Regions from separate parts of the Serratia surfactantfaciens genome, predicted to be linked through region 1. Evidence: riboswitches for the same ligand, from Rfam matches in the RefSeq annotation. Region 1 holds a riboswitch; each other region holds the start of a gene.

Region 1 (4,205 bases):
CCGGCCTCGGCCAGCAGCAGAGCCCCGCCGCAGACCGAGGCGATACGGCGCGCTTGCGGGGCCGCGCGGCGCAGCCAATCCGCCACCAGGGCGCCCTCTTCTTCGGTCGCCCCTTTGCCGGCGACGATGACGGTATCGCGCGGCAGGGCCGGGTCGAGATCCGCCAGGCGATGATCGGCCAGCAGGCTCAGACCGGACAGGCCGTGTACCACCCGATGGGATTGCGTGGTGGCGACCGCGATCTGATACAGCGGCGCCTCGGCAGGGCTCAGGCGATTGGCCTGCATCAGAATATCGGCGATGCCCGCCGCTTCGAACAGCATGCCCCCTTCGGGGACGATAATCAGAAATGTGTGCATGGCGATAATATAAATAACAATCAAAACAGGCCAGGCAACCACTGTATAAGAAAAGCCCCGTCGGTTCACCCTGCGGGCATAAAAAAGCCCGCCGATAACCACCGACGGGCCAGGAGAACGCGGCCATCAGGCCTGAGGCAAACTCACCTCGCTCACGCGCGCCAACTGCGCCAGCAGCGCCGTTTGAAACGCCTCGTCGTGCACCGCCGCATGAGGATCCAACCGCTGCTGATGGTGCCAATAACCGCCGGAAACCAGGGCCTGCGGCTCATCACTGCTCACCAGCCACGCCTGCGTCACGTGTCCCAGCGCCAGATCGTCGGGCGCGTCCGCGCCGCCCATTTTGGTCGGCACCCAGCCGGGATCGACTGCGCTGCTGATGACGTCGGGCCACAGGCGCGCCACGGCGGCGGCCAGCGCGGTGACGAACAGCTTGCTGTCCGAATAGGAGCCGGCTGCGCCGCCAAGCCAATCCACGCCGTTCAGTTCCGCTACGCCGTCAAAGTGCATGCTGCTGCTCAGGTAGACGATGCGATCGGGGCGTTCGATCAGGGCCGTCAGCAGATAGGGCGCTATCACGTTCACCGGCATCACCTGCGGCCCGGTGAACATGCCGGCGTTGTGGATCACCGCATTCGGGCGGCCGAGGCGATTCACCTGCTCGGCGACCTGCCGGATCTGCTGCACCTCGGACAGGTCGCCAATCACCGCCTGCGCGCCCTGATCCAACAGATCGCGCACTGCCTCCAGACGGCCGGGGGCGCGCGCATGCAGGATAACCTGATGCCCTTCGTCCAACAGCGTTTGCGCGGCGGCGCGGCCCAGCCCGTCCACCGAGCCGGTAATGAAAATACGTGACATGCCAGTCCTCCGTTTAGCGCCAGCCGAGCGCCGGCGCGACATGGGTTAAAATCGATTCGATAACGTGGGCGTTGTAATCCACGCCCAGCTGGTTAGGCACGGTCAGCAGCAGCGTATCCGCTTCGGCGATGGCCTCGTCCTGCGCCAGCTGCTCGATCAGCGCGTCCGGCTCGGCAGCATAGCTGCGGCCGAAGATCGCCCGGGTCTGCGCGTCGATATACCCCAGCTGATCGCCCTCTTTGCCACCGCCGCCGAAGTAATTGCGATCCCGCTGATCCACCAGCGCAAAGATACTGCGGCTCACGGAAACCCGCGGCTCGCGCGCATGGCCGGCCTCTTGCCAGGCGGCGCGATAGGCGCGGATCTGCTTGGCCTGCTGGATATGGAAGGGTTCGCCGGTCTCGTCGTTCTTGAGCGTCGAGCTTTGCAGGTTCATACCCAGCTTCGCCGCCCAGACGGCGGTCGCGTTCGAACCGGCACCCCACCAGATGCGATCGCGCAGCCCGGCGGAAAACGGCTCCGGCCGCAGCAGCCCGGGCGGATTGGGGAACATCGGCTGCGGATTGGGTTCAGCGAACCCTTCGCCGCGCAGCGCTTCCAGAAAGACTTCGGTATGGCGGCGGGCCATGTCCGCGTCGGTTTCCCCCTCGGCCGGGGCATAGCCGAAATAGCGCCAGCCGTCGATCACCTGCTCCGGCGAGCCGCGGCTGATGCCGAGCTGCAAACGCCCGCCGGCGATCAGATCCGCCGCGCCGGCGTCCTCCACCATATACAGCGGGTTTTCATAGCGCATGTCGATCACGCCGGTGCCGATCTCGATGCGTTGGGTTTTGGCGCCGATGGCGGCCAGCAACGGGAATGGCGATCCCAGCTGGCGCGCGAAGTGGTGCACACGAAAATAGGCGCCGTCCGCCCCCAGATCTTCGGCGGCGACCGCCAGATCGATAGACTGCAGCAGCGCATCCGCCGCTGAACGGGTGCCGGACTGAGCGGAAGGCGACCAGTGGCCAAACGAGAGAAAACCAATCTTTTTCATCGGGAATCGTCCTCAAAGGCAAAACATAGGCCTACAGTGACAAAAACCGCGCGCTCTGCGCCAGCAAAATCGCCCCCGATCGCACTAAACGAACCGATTGCCGCGCCGCCGCCCGACGATTGTAATCAAAAAACAAATGTCGTATAACAAGCAGCTCCGAGGGGTGTCCTGTTACGGGCTGAGATGGCGTAAGCCGAACCCTTTGAACCTGATCTGGGTCATGCCAGCGAAGGGACGGTTAGGCAACAACGCAATCACCCGTTGCCTGTTCATACCTCAGCGTGCCCGGATCTCCACTGACTCAAGGAGGTCCCATGTCCATCACCACCCTGTTCGAAAGCGGTCTTTACGGCCGGCTGCGGCAACAAGCCGGCAGCCACTGGCAGGACTACGTCGATCACCCGTTTCTGCAGCAGTTGGCCGCCGGTACCTTGCCCGAACGCGCTTTTCGTCGCTACCTGACCCAGGACTATCTGTTCCTGCTGCACTTCGCCCGCGCCTACGCGCTGCTGGTCAGCAAGCTGCGCACCCTGCCAGAGATGCGCGCCGCCACCGCCTCGCTCAACGGCATCGTCGCCGAACTGCCGCTGCACGTGGCCTACTGCGCCGAATGGGGGTTGAACGAGGCGCAGATCGCCGCCCAGCCGGAAGCGGCGGAGACCATGAACTACACCCGCTACGTGCTGGATATCGGCCATGCCGGCGACGCCCTCGATCTGCTGGCCGGCCTGCTGCCCTGCGTGGCCGGCTATGCCGAAATCGGCCTGCGGCTGCTGCACGATCCCGCCACCAAAATGGAGGGGAATCCTTACGCCTCCTGGATCCGCAACTACGGCGACGAGGGCTATCTGGCCGGCGTGCGCGCCGCCATCGAACTGCTGGAGACCGTCGGCCATCAGCGCGGGGCGCAGAGCCGCCTCACCGAGCTGGCGCAGATTTTCACCACCGCCACCCAGCTGGAATCGGCATTTTGGCAAATGGGGCTGAACGCCTCATGACCTCCCCGCTTCTCCCGCCCGGCATCCAGGTGCGGGATCTCAGCCTGCGTTTTGGTCAGCAAATCGTCTTCGACCGGCTGAGCTTCGACATCGCCGGCGGCAGCTTCGTCGCCCTGCTCGGCGCCAGCGGCGCCGGCAAAACCAGTTTGCTGAAGATCATCGCCGGGCTGGCGCAGGCCAGCTCAGGCACGGTGAGCGGCAGCGACGGCCTGCCGATCGCCGGGCGCATCGCCTACATGGGGCAGAAAGACCTGCTCTACCCCTGGCTGACTATCGAGGAGAACGTCGCCCTCGGCTCGCGGCTGCGCGGCGAAGCGCCGGATCGGGCGTGGGCGGCGCACCTGCTTGAACGCGTAGGCCTGGCCGCGCATGGCCGCAGCCTGCCCGCCGCGCTGTCCGGCGGCATGCGCCAGCGCGCCGCCATCGCCCGCACGCTCTACGAACGCCAGCCGATCGTACTGATGGACGAGCCCTTTTCCGCGCTGGACGCCATCACCCGCGCCGAGATCCAGAGCCTGGCCGCCGAGCTGCTGGCGCAAAACACCGTGCTGCTGATCACCCACGATCCGATGGAGGCCTGCCGCCTGAGCCACCGCCTGCTGGTGCTGTCGCCCTGGCCGCTCGGTCTCGACGATAGCCACTGCATCAAAGGGCAGCCGCCGCGCGCGCCGGATGACGCCGACCTGCTGAAAAGTCAGGCCGAGCTGCTGCAGCAGATGGTGAGGGCGGCGCAATGAATATCGCCAAAGAACGCGGGCTTACCCGCCTGCGGCGCGGGCTGACGGTGTTCGCCGGCCTGCTGCTGCTGTGGTGGCTGGCAGGGCAAAGCGGCATCCCGGCCTTTCTGCTGCCCACACCGGGCGCGGTGGCGCAGGCGCTGTGGGACGGGCGCGGCTACCTAGCCTGGCACACGCTGGTCACCGCTTCGGAGATCGTCAGCGGGCTGGTTCT
Region 2 (4,205 bases), 2.5 Mb from region 1:
GCCGCAGCCGTTGCCAGCCGCGGATATCCAGCGACAGGCACAGCGGGTTGTAACGTTCGGCGAGGTCGCGCATCGGATTCTCCAACACCTTGAGCGCATAGGGCACCGCCATCAGCGCATTGGTGAGGATCACCAACGCATAGGGCGACTGCGGCAACCCGATGGTATCGCTCAGCAGCAGGAAGAAGCCGGTGGCCAGCACGATGCCCGGCATCGCCAGGATCACCATGCCGCTCAGCTCCAGCGCCTGGCCGCCGCGCAGCTGCTGCCGCAGCTTCAACTCGCGGCTGCTCCACAGCAGCATCAGGGTGAGCGCCACACACAGCAGCCCGGCGCCGAGGGCGATGCGCAGCGACGTGAACAGGGCCTGCCACAGCACTGGCTGGCGCAGTACGCTGAGGATAGCCTGGTTGGTGCCATCGGCGATCACCGCCAGCAAGGGCGGCAGCAACAGCAACAGCGCGGCGGCGATCAGCAGGGAATCGCCGATGCGTCGCCACAGGCTGTCTTCCGGATTGCGCCAGCGCTGGGCGTGGGTATGCCCTACCGGCAATGCCTGGCTCAGGCGCTGACTGATCAACACCAGCCCGAGACAACAGCCCAGCTGGATCAGCGCCAGCATGGCGGCGCGTCCCAGATCGTAGTCGTAACTCAGCGCCTGGTAGATCGCCAGTTCGATGGTGGTGGCCTGCGGCCCGCCGCCCAGCGACAGCACGGTGGCGAAGCTGGCGAAGCACAACATGAAGATCAGCGCGCCGCTCGGCAGGATTTGGCGGCGCAGCGCCGGCCATTCGACGAAGCGGAACTGCTGCCAGCCGCTCATGCCCAGTTGGGCGGCCAATTGGCGCTGTTCCACCGGAATATTCTCCAGCGCCTGCAGCAACAGGCGGGTCGCCAGCGGCAGGTTAAAGAACAGGTGCGCCAGCAGAATGCCCTGCAGGCCGTAAGGCGAGAAGCCATACTCCACGCCCAGCCAGCCGCACAGCGTCGCCAGCCAGCCCTGGCGCCCATAGACGCTGAGCAGGCCGAATACCGCCACCAACACCGGCAGCACCAGCGTCATGGCGCACAGCCGCAGCAGCAGTTGCCGGCCGGGGAAACGGCGGCGATAGAGCGCGCGCGCCAGCGGGATGGCGGGCAGCACCGAGATCAGCGCCGACAGCAGCGCCTGCCAAAAGGTGAAGCGCACCACGTGCCACAGATAGCTGTCCTGCCAAAGGCCGCGCCAGTCGCTGTCCGGCGCGTGACGCCACAGCGAACCCATCGCCAGCGCGGCGACCAGCAGGATCACGCTGGCGGCCAGCAGCCCCGGCCAGAGCCAGCGGGGGATCAGCGGCTGACGGCGGTTTGCCATGCCCGGATCCAGCCGCCGCGTTGTGTGGCCACCTCTTCGGCGCTGTACTGCAGCGCGGTATGCGGTACGTTCATCTGTTCAAAGCCGACGGGCAGCGGAGTGTTGATCACCGGGTACATCCAGTTGCCGGTCGGGATGGTGTTCTGGAATGCCGGCGTCACCATGAACTGCATGAAACGTTCCGCCAGTTCGGGCTGTTTGGCGGCCTTCAGCTTGCCGGCCACTTCCACCTGCAGGTAGTGGCCTTCGCTGAACATGGCGGCGGCGTAGAGGTCTTTTTTCTCTGCGATCAGGTGATAGGCGGGAGAGGTGGTGTAGCTGAGCACCAGATCGCCTTCGCCTTTCAGGAACAGGCCGTAGGCTTCACTCCAGCCTTTGGTGACGGTAACGGTCTTCTTCGCCAGCTGCTGCCAGGCGGCCGGCGCCTTGTCGCCATACACTTTCTGCATCCACAGCAGCAGGCCGAGCCCCGGCGTGCTGGTGCGCGGATCTTCGTAGATCACTTTCCAGTTACGATCGCTGCTGACCAGCTCCTGCAGGCTTTTCGGCGGGTTCTTCAGTTTTTCTTTGTTGTAGACGAAGGCGAAGTACCCGTAGTCGTAAGGCACGAAGGTCGCGTCCTGCCAGCCGCCCGGCACCGTCAGCCTGGCGGTGTCGACGCCGCTCGGCGCGAACAGGCCGGTTTGCTGCGCCGCCTGCAACAGGTTGTTGTCCAACCCCAGCACCACGTCAGCGGCGCTGTTCTTGCCTTCCATACGCAGGCGGTTCAGCAGCGAAACGCCGTCTTCCAGCGCGACGAACTTCAGTTCACAGTCGCACTCGGCCTCGAAGGCTTTCTTCACCGCCGGGCCAGGGCCCCAGTCGGCGGCGAAGGAATCGTAGGTGTAAACCGTCAGCGTTGGCTTGGCGAACACCGGCGCGGCGCACAGCAGCAATAAGCAGGGCAGATATGTTTTGACCACGTTGCACTCCTGAGAAATAAGGGGCAAGGGCATCTGAGGGGGCGAGGCGGCGTCGCCGGTTCGCTGGGCTCAAATCCCTCCGCCGGTATTGACCGGATCAGGTTCGACGGGTGTGCTCTCAGCGGAAAATCGGGCGTGTGATACGCAGCGAATTTCCGCACCCCGTTGAGACGGCGCTATTGTAAAGATTAACCGGCCTTGACGAAAGGCGCTTATGCCTCCGGCGGGGCAAACCAGGCGGACTTGAAGTCGAACCAGCCGAGGGTGTTCATCCGCACGCCGCGCATGCTGCGCTGGCCGTGCAGCTGCAGCCAGTGGTGGAACAGCGGATGCAGTTGATGATCGCTGACCAGACGTTGGCAAAACTCCGCCAGCGGCAGGCGGTTGGCTCGCCACAGCGCGGCGTCCTGCGCCAGATCCTCGTTCATGCAGTGCTGCATCAGCGGCAGTTCATACAGTGTGGCGAACAGCGAAAACTCCAGCGGCAGATAGAAGTTGGCGCTGCCGAGCCACAGATCGCTGCGCGCGTCCCCCTGGTGCCAGGTGGCGTAGTCCACGCTTTGCACGATCAGGCGGATGCCGTGCTGCGCCAGCAGCGGCTCGATCGCCTGACGGATGGCGTGAAACTCCGAATGCTCATTGAAGTGGGTCATCGTCAGTTCGGTCAGACCCGGCGGCTTGGGCTGCTGCGCCAGCGCGCGGTTGTGGTGCCAGCGCGGCAGCAGGCCGTACGCCGGCGACCAGTAGCGCTGATAGAGCGGCCCGGCGTGGCTCAGCAGCGAAATGGGATTGATCAATTCGCACAGCCAGCTGCGAATGGCGGGATCGGCCGCCAATGGGGAGCGCCGATCGAACAGCAGGAAATAACAGCCCTCTTCCAGCCGGCTTTCCAGTTCATTGTTGGCGGTTTCATCGCCCTGCAGCTGTACGCCTGAGTGCACCAGCTCTTCGGAGAATTCCGGCAGCACCCAGATATTCACCTCATCGATCAGCGCCCGGTAGCCGAAATAGTCGTCGAAGGCGTGGATCTTCATCTGGCTGGGGAGATTGCGCACCACGCGGTATGGGCCGGTGCCGATCGGATGGCGGGCGAAGTCCGGCAGCTCGCGCCATTCGCGCGGCAGGATCATGGCGTGTACGCTGCCTAATAGCCAGGGCAGCCAGTGATCGGCGCTGCGCAGATGCACGTCGACAACGAACGGCGTCGGCGAGGTGACGCTTTCGATATGCGAGAACAGCGGTTGCGAGGTCAGACGCGAAAGCGAACTGATGACGTCCGCCATCTCCAGCTCGCGGCCGTGATGAAAATGGATCGCCGGGCGCAGGTAAAACCGCCAGTGCAGCGGCGTCAGCATTTGCCAATGGTGGGACAGGTCGGACTCCAGTTCCCCGTTTTCCTCATTTATGCGCGTCAGGCCGTTGAAGATCTGGCGCGCCAAATGGGTCTCCGAACGCCGCAGCGCCGAGCCGGGCAGCAGGTTGTACAGCTGCCGGTAGTAGAGCACCCGCAGGATGTGTTTCCCCTGGCGGAAGCTGCGCCCCAGCTGCGACAGCAGCATCTGGCGTACCACGTCTTTGTCGCCTACCAGTTGCACCAACTGATCGATGCGATCCTGTTCCAGCAGCTCCTCGGCCCGCTGTTGCTGCAGCGCCAGGCCGGTGTAATGGAAGGTGAGCCGCGAACGCTTGCCGCGCCCCGATTCCGCCTGCCAGGTGAGCCAACCCTCCCGTTGCATGGCACTCAGCAGGGAGCGCACATGCCGCCGCGAGCAGCTGAGCGCCTCCGCCAGCGCCTGCAGCGTGGTGTCGGTGGTTTCACCGTGGCAGCGCTGCCACAGACGGATGAACTGCTGCTGCAATCTGGACGTGGACATAAAAGAGGAACACTC
Region 3 (4,205 bases), 560 kb from region 1:
CAGACTTACGCGCTGACGTTTTTGCGCTGCCAGGCCCAGCCGCTGAGCGCGAAAGAAAAAACGCTGTATTACTTCGGCACGGCGCTGCCGATGTGGCTGGTGTGGCAAACGGGGACGGCGGCGGGGATCCTCGCCGGTCCGTTAATTCCCGCCGCCTGGCATCTGGAGTTCGCCATCACCCTGTGCTTTATCTCGCTCCTGGTGCCAATGTTGAAAAACGCCCCCATCGTGGTGGCGGCCGCGGTTGCCGGGCTGGTTTCCGCCTTTACCTGCGGATGGCCCTATAACCTGGGGTTCTTGTTTTCGATGGCCGCGGGCGTCTTGGCCGGCGGTTTGTATCACAAGGGCAGAGGGCCTCAACGCAGCGAGGAGCCGTCATGAGCGAGACGACGATTCTATGGGTGCTGGCCATCAGCACGCTGGGCACGTTTTTACTGCGTTATTCCTTTTTGTGGCTCAACGATCGTGTGCCGTTTCCCGAGCGGGTGGGCGAATGGTTGAAACTGATCCCGGCCACGGCCATCGTGTCTCTGATCGTGCCGGCCCTGATCGCTTCACCCTCGGCGCTGTCGGCCGAAGGCGCGCCGAAACTGTGCGCGGCGATCGTGGCGACGCTGGTGATGTGGAAAACGCGCAACGCCACCTTGATGCTGTTGCTCGGGATGGCGGCGTTTTGGCTGATTCGCGGGCTTGGCTGACAACGCTCAGCGCGTGTTGGGCTTGTGCAATTGGTCGCGGTATTTTTTCGGCGTCACGTCCCGGTGGTGTTTGAAAAAGGAGATGAAGGCGCTGGTGGTGGAGAACTCGAGATAGTGAGCGATCTCGGTGATCGGTTTATCGGTGGTCAGCAACTCCAGGGCCAGTTTCAAACGCACCTGCTGGCGCCACTGCTGATAACACATGCCGGTTCCCTGAACGAACAGACGATGGATGGTGCGCTCGGAAGCGCCGCAATGGGACGCCAGCTCATTCAATCGCGGCACCATTTCACCTTTCAAATGGTAACACTGCAGGTAATTGCGCACCCGGGCATCGTTCGGCAAGGCCGGCCAGGCGGGGGAATGGGCGGCGACGCGGATTTTGTCGATGAGCAGAGATTGCAGATGGAACTCGGTTCCCGCCATCCAGTCGGTGTGGAAAGGGGAACGGCACATGGTTTCGATAACCTCTTCCAGCAGCGGAGTGAGGGTAAAGACCTCGACGTTTTTCGACAGCGGAGCGAAGCGCTGTTGGTCGAGATAGACGGCGCGAAAATCGACGTTGTCGCGCAGGATCACATTGTGGGCAACGCCGCCGGGGATCCAAAGCAACTGATGCGGCAACACGGAGCAAATGCGCGCTTCCAGCATGACGATAGCGGCGCCCGATTTGACGTAGACCAGCTGGCCTTTGGCATGCGAATGCATTCTTGAACGTAACGAATGTTCTTTCTCATCTGAGAAAGTGGCGTAGATCGACACGATGGGCGTATCGATGGCGTCGGGGTCAAAATGTTCATTAAGCAGATCTGAATTGACGAAGATGGATTCAGTGATTTCTGGCATAGCATCATGACTCATAAAATGTGTGGCTATAGTAATGAGAATTGATGAGTTGTGTCTAGCCCGTGCTTGCGTCGCTTGCATCAGGTCACGTTTTCGCTCCGGTTTGATAAGGAGTGAGCGTGTTTTCCCGCCTCAATGACGGCATCGGTCAGTTTTTTTATTATCAGTAAACTTGATGTTTTCGGGCCGCAGGCCGACGGCGGGCCGCTTCTGCCACATTCTGCCCAGCGTCTGCTCCGCCAGGCGCTCGGCCAATTTAATCGCTTGTTTGTCCGCGCCGCCGCTGGCATGATCCCGCTCAGGGATTAACGCAGCGTTGATCACAACCTATTGATTTTCATGACTCGGGGTGCCCTTCCTGGTGAAGGCTGAGAAATACCCGTATTACCTGATCTGGATAATGCCAGCGTAGGGAAGTCACGGCCGCCCAACCGGCGCCGCCTTCTTGAACGCCGGTTGGGAGGAATATGATCGCTCGACCTGATGCACTACCCGGCGCTCGCGCCGCGGCCTGTCTAACCCAATTCCAACAGCGGCCTCCGCTGATCCACTGCCTGACCAACGAAGTGGTGCAATCGCTGACCGCCAACGTGTTGCTGGCGCTCGGTGCCTCCCCGGCGATGGTGGTGGAGCCGCAAGAAGCGGCGCAGTTCAGCGCGCTGGCCGACGGCCTGCTGATCAACGTCGGCACCCTCAACGCGCTGCGCGCCGAATCGATGCGGGCGGCGGTGGCCGCCGCCAATCAGGCCGGCAAGCCCTGGACGCTGGATCCGGTGGCGGTCGGCGCGCTCTCCTACCGCACCGCCTTCGCTAAACAGCTGCTGGACGAGCAACCGGCGGCGATACGCGGCAATGCCTCGGAAATCATGGCGCTCAGCGGGTTGCTGGCCAGCGGCCGCGGCGTGGACAGCGGTGACGATTCGCTGGCGGCACTGCCCGCCGCGCGTGAGCTGGCGCTGCGCAGCGGCGCGGTGGTGGCGGTCACCGGCGTGGTGGATTACGTCACCGACGGCCAGCGCGACTGGGCGATCGAAGGCGGCTCCCCGCTGATGACGCGGGTGGTGGGCACCGGCTGCGCGCTGTCGGCGGTGGTGGCGGCGTTTTGCGCGCTGCCGGGCGATCGCCTGGACAACGTGGCGACCGCCTGCCGGGCGATGTCCCATTGCGGCGGCCTCGCAGCCAAACAGGCCGCCGGGCCGGGCAGCTTTACACCGGCGTTCCTCGACGCGTTGTATCAACTGCGCGGGGAGGATCTGTGATGAATCGTATCAACGCGCTGACCATCGCCGGCACCGATCCCAGCGGCGGCGCCGGTATTCAGGCCGATCTGAAAGCTTTCTCGGCGCTTGGCGCCTACGGCACTTCGGTGATCACCGCGCTGGTGGCGCAGAATACCCGCGGCGTGCAGTCGGTGTATTACATCGATCCGGCGTTCGTCGCCGCGCAGCTGGACTCGGTGTTCAGCGACGTGCGCATCGACAGCGTCAAGATCGGCATGCTGGCCAACGCCGACATCGTGCAGGCGGTGGCCGAACGCCTGCGCCATTATCGGCCGGAGTTCGTGGTGCTGGATACCGTGATGCTGGCGAAAAGCGGCGATCCGTTGCTGGCGCCAGAGGCGGTGGCCTCGATTCGCAGCGAGCTGTTGCCACTGGTGTCGATCATTACGCCGAATCTGCCGGAAGCGGCGGCGCTGCTGGCGTGCGCGCCGGCGGAAGATGAAGCGCAGATGCGCGAACAGGGGCGGGCGCTGCTGGCGATGGGCTGCCAGGCGGTGTTGATGAAGGGCGGCCACCTGAGCGAAAGCGAGAGCCCGGACTGGCTGTTTACCGCAGAAGGCGAGCAGCGCTTTACCGCGCCGCGCGTCGCCACCCGCCACACCCACGGCACCGGTTGCACGCTCTCGGCCGCGCTGGCGGCGCTGCGCCCGCGCCATGCCGACTGGGCGGCGACGGTAGCCGCCGCCAAGGACTACCTGCAAAAAGCGCTGCAACAGGCGGATACGCTGGAAGTGGGGCACGGCATCGGGCCGGTGCATCATTTCCACGCCTGGTGGTGAGTCAACTTTTTGCCGCAACCGTGGTCTGACTAGTTCAGGCCCGGTTTTACGGGCGAAACCTGATTTAACCTAGGGAGAAGCACTATGACGGGACACCAGACGCTGCGTTGCGCCCTCTTCGGCGTACTGCTTAGCTTCAGCGCGGGCAGCTTGGCCCAGCAGATCGTCACCACATCGGATTTGATTCAGCAGCCGGGGTATCAGGCCAGCTGGCAAAATATGGTGAAAGGCCAGGCGCGGATGCCGGGCTGGGCACGCAAGGGCGTCGGCACCTCTACGCCGGCGCAGAATCTGAACTGGAAGGGCAAAGAGTATCTGGTTGGCAACCTGTGCAAACCGCACGACTGCGGCAACAACTTTTTAATCGTAGCGTTCAGCGCGGATAAATCCCAGGCCTGGGGCGTGCGGGTCGAGGTGGCGGACCGGCCGGAAGCCGTCGATCACCCGAAGAAGTACGCCAAGTATCAGTGGCTCGGCAAGCCGGATGAAGATATGAAGGCACTGCTGAAGCAGCAGTTCGAGAACAATCCTGACTGGAAATAATCTGGCTGGGGGCGCCGCTGCAGGCGCCCCCAGCACCGATCAGCCGATGCCGGCCTGAT

Evidence for each region. Region 1 has a riboswitch for thiamine pyrophosphate ahead of tenA (thiaminase II). Riboswitches for the same ligand answer to the same signal wherever they lie in the genome.
Region 2: linked by a shared signal. The riboswitch ahead of thiB (thiamine ABC transporter substrate binding subunit) and the one ahead of tenA (thiaminase II) in region 1 are both predicted to bind thiamine pyrophosphate.
Region 3: linked by a shared signal. The riboswitch ahead of thiM (hydroxyethylthiazole kinase) and the one ahead of tenA (thiaminase II) in region 1 are both predicted to bind thiamine pyrophosphate.

The regions. Positions count from the first base shown of each region.
Region 1 covers NZ_CP016948.1:2,639,069-2,643,273, forward strand. Annotated here, with positions in the region: gene ATE40_RS12425 (GlxA family transcriptional regulator) at 1-359, opposite strand, end outside; gene ATE40_RS12430 (SDR family NAD(P)-dependent oxidoreductase) at 486-1,220, opposite strand; gene ATE40_RS12435 (LLM class flavin-dependent oxidoreductase) at 1,234-2,256, opposite strand; TPP riboswitch at 2,406-2,508, shown strand; gene tenA (thiaminase II) at 2,571-3,254, shown strand; gene ATE40_RS12445 (ABC transporter ATP-binding protein) at 3,251-3,991, shown strand; gene ATE40_RS12450 (ABC transporter permease) at 3,988-4,205, shown strand, end outside.
Region 2 covers NZ_CP016948.1:60,211-64,415, forward strand. Annotated here, with positions in the region: gene thiP (thiamine/thiamine pyrophosphate ABC transporter permease ThiP) at 1-1,354, opposite strand, end outside; gene thiB (thiamine ABC transporter substrate binding subunit) at 1,330-2,316, opposite strand; TPP riboswitch at 2,373-2,491, opposite strand; gene sgrR (HTH-type transcriptional regulator SgrR) at 2,529-4,190, opposite strand.
Region 3 covers NZ_CP016948.1:3,194,240-3,198,444, reverse strand. Annotated here, with positions in the region: gene ATE40_RS15065 (AzlC family ABC transporter permease) at 1-381, shown strand, start outside; gene ATE40_RS15060 (AzlD domain-containing protein) at 378-698, shown strand; gene ATE40_RS15055 (AraC family transcriptional regulator) at 705-1,544, opposite strand; gene ATE40_RS15050 (hypothetical protein) at 1,677-1,868, opposite strand; TPP riboswitch at 1,880-1,976, shown strand; gene thiM (hydroxyethylthiazole kinase) at 2,012-2,803, shown strand; gene thiD (bifunctional hydroxymethylpyrimidine kinase/phosphomethylpyrimidine kinase) at 2,803-3,603, shown strand; gene ATE40_RS15035 (inhibitor of vertebrate lysozyme family protein) at 3,688-4,146, shown strand; gene gutQ (arabinose-5-phosphate isomerase GutQ) at 4,186-4,205, opposite strand, start outside.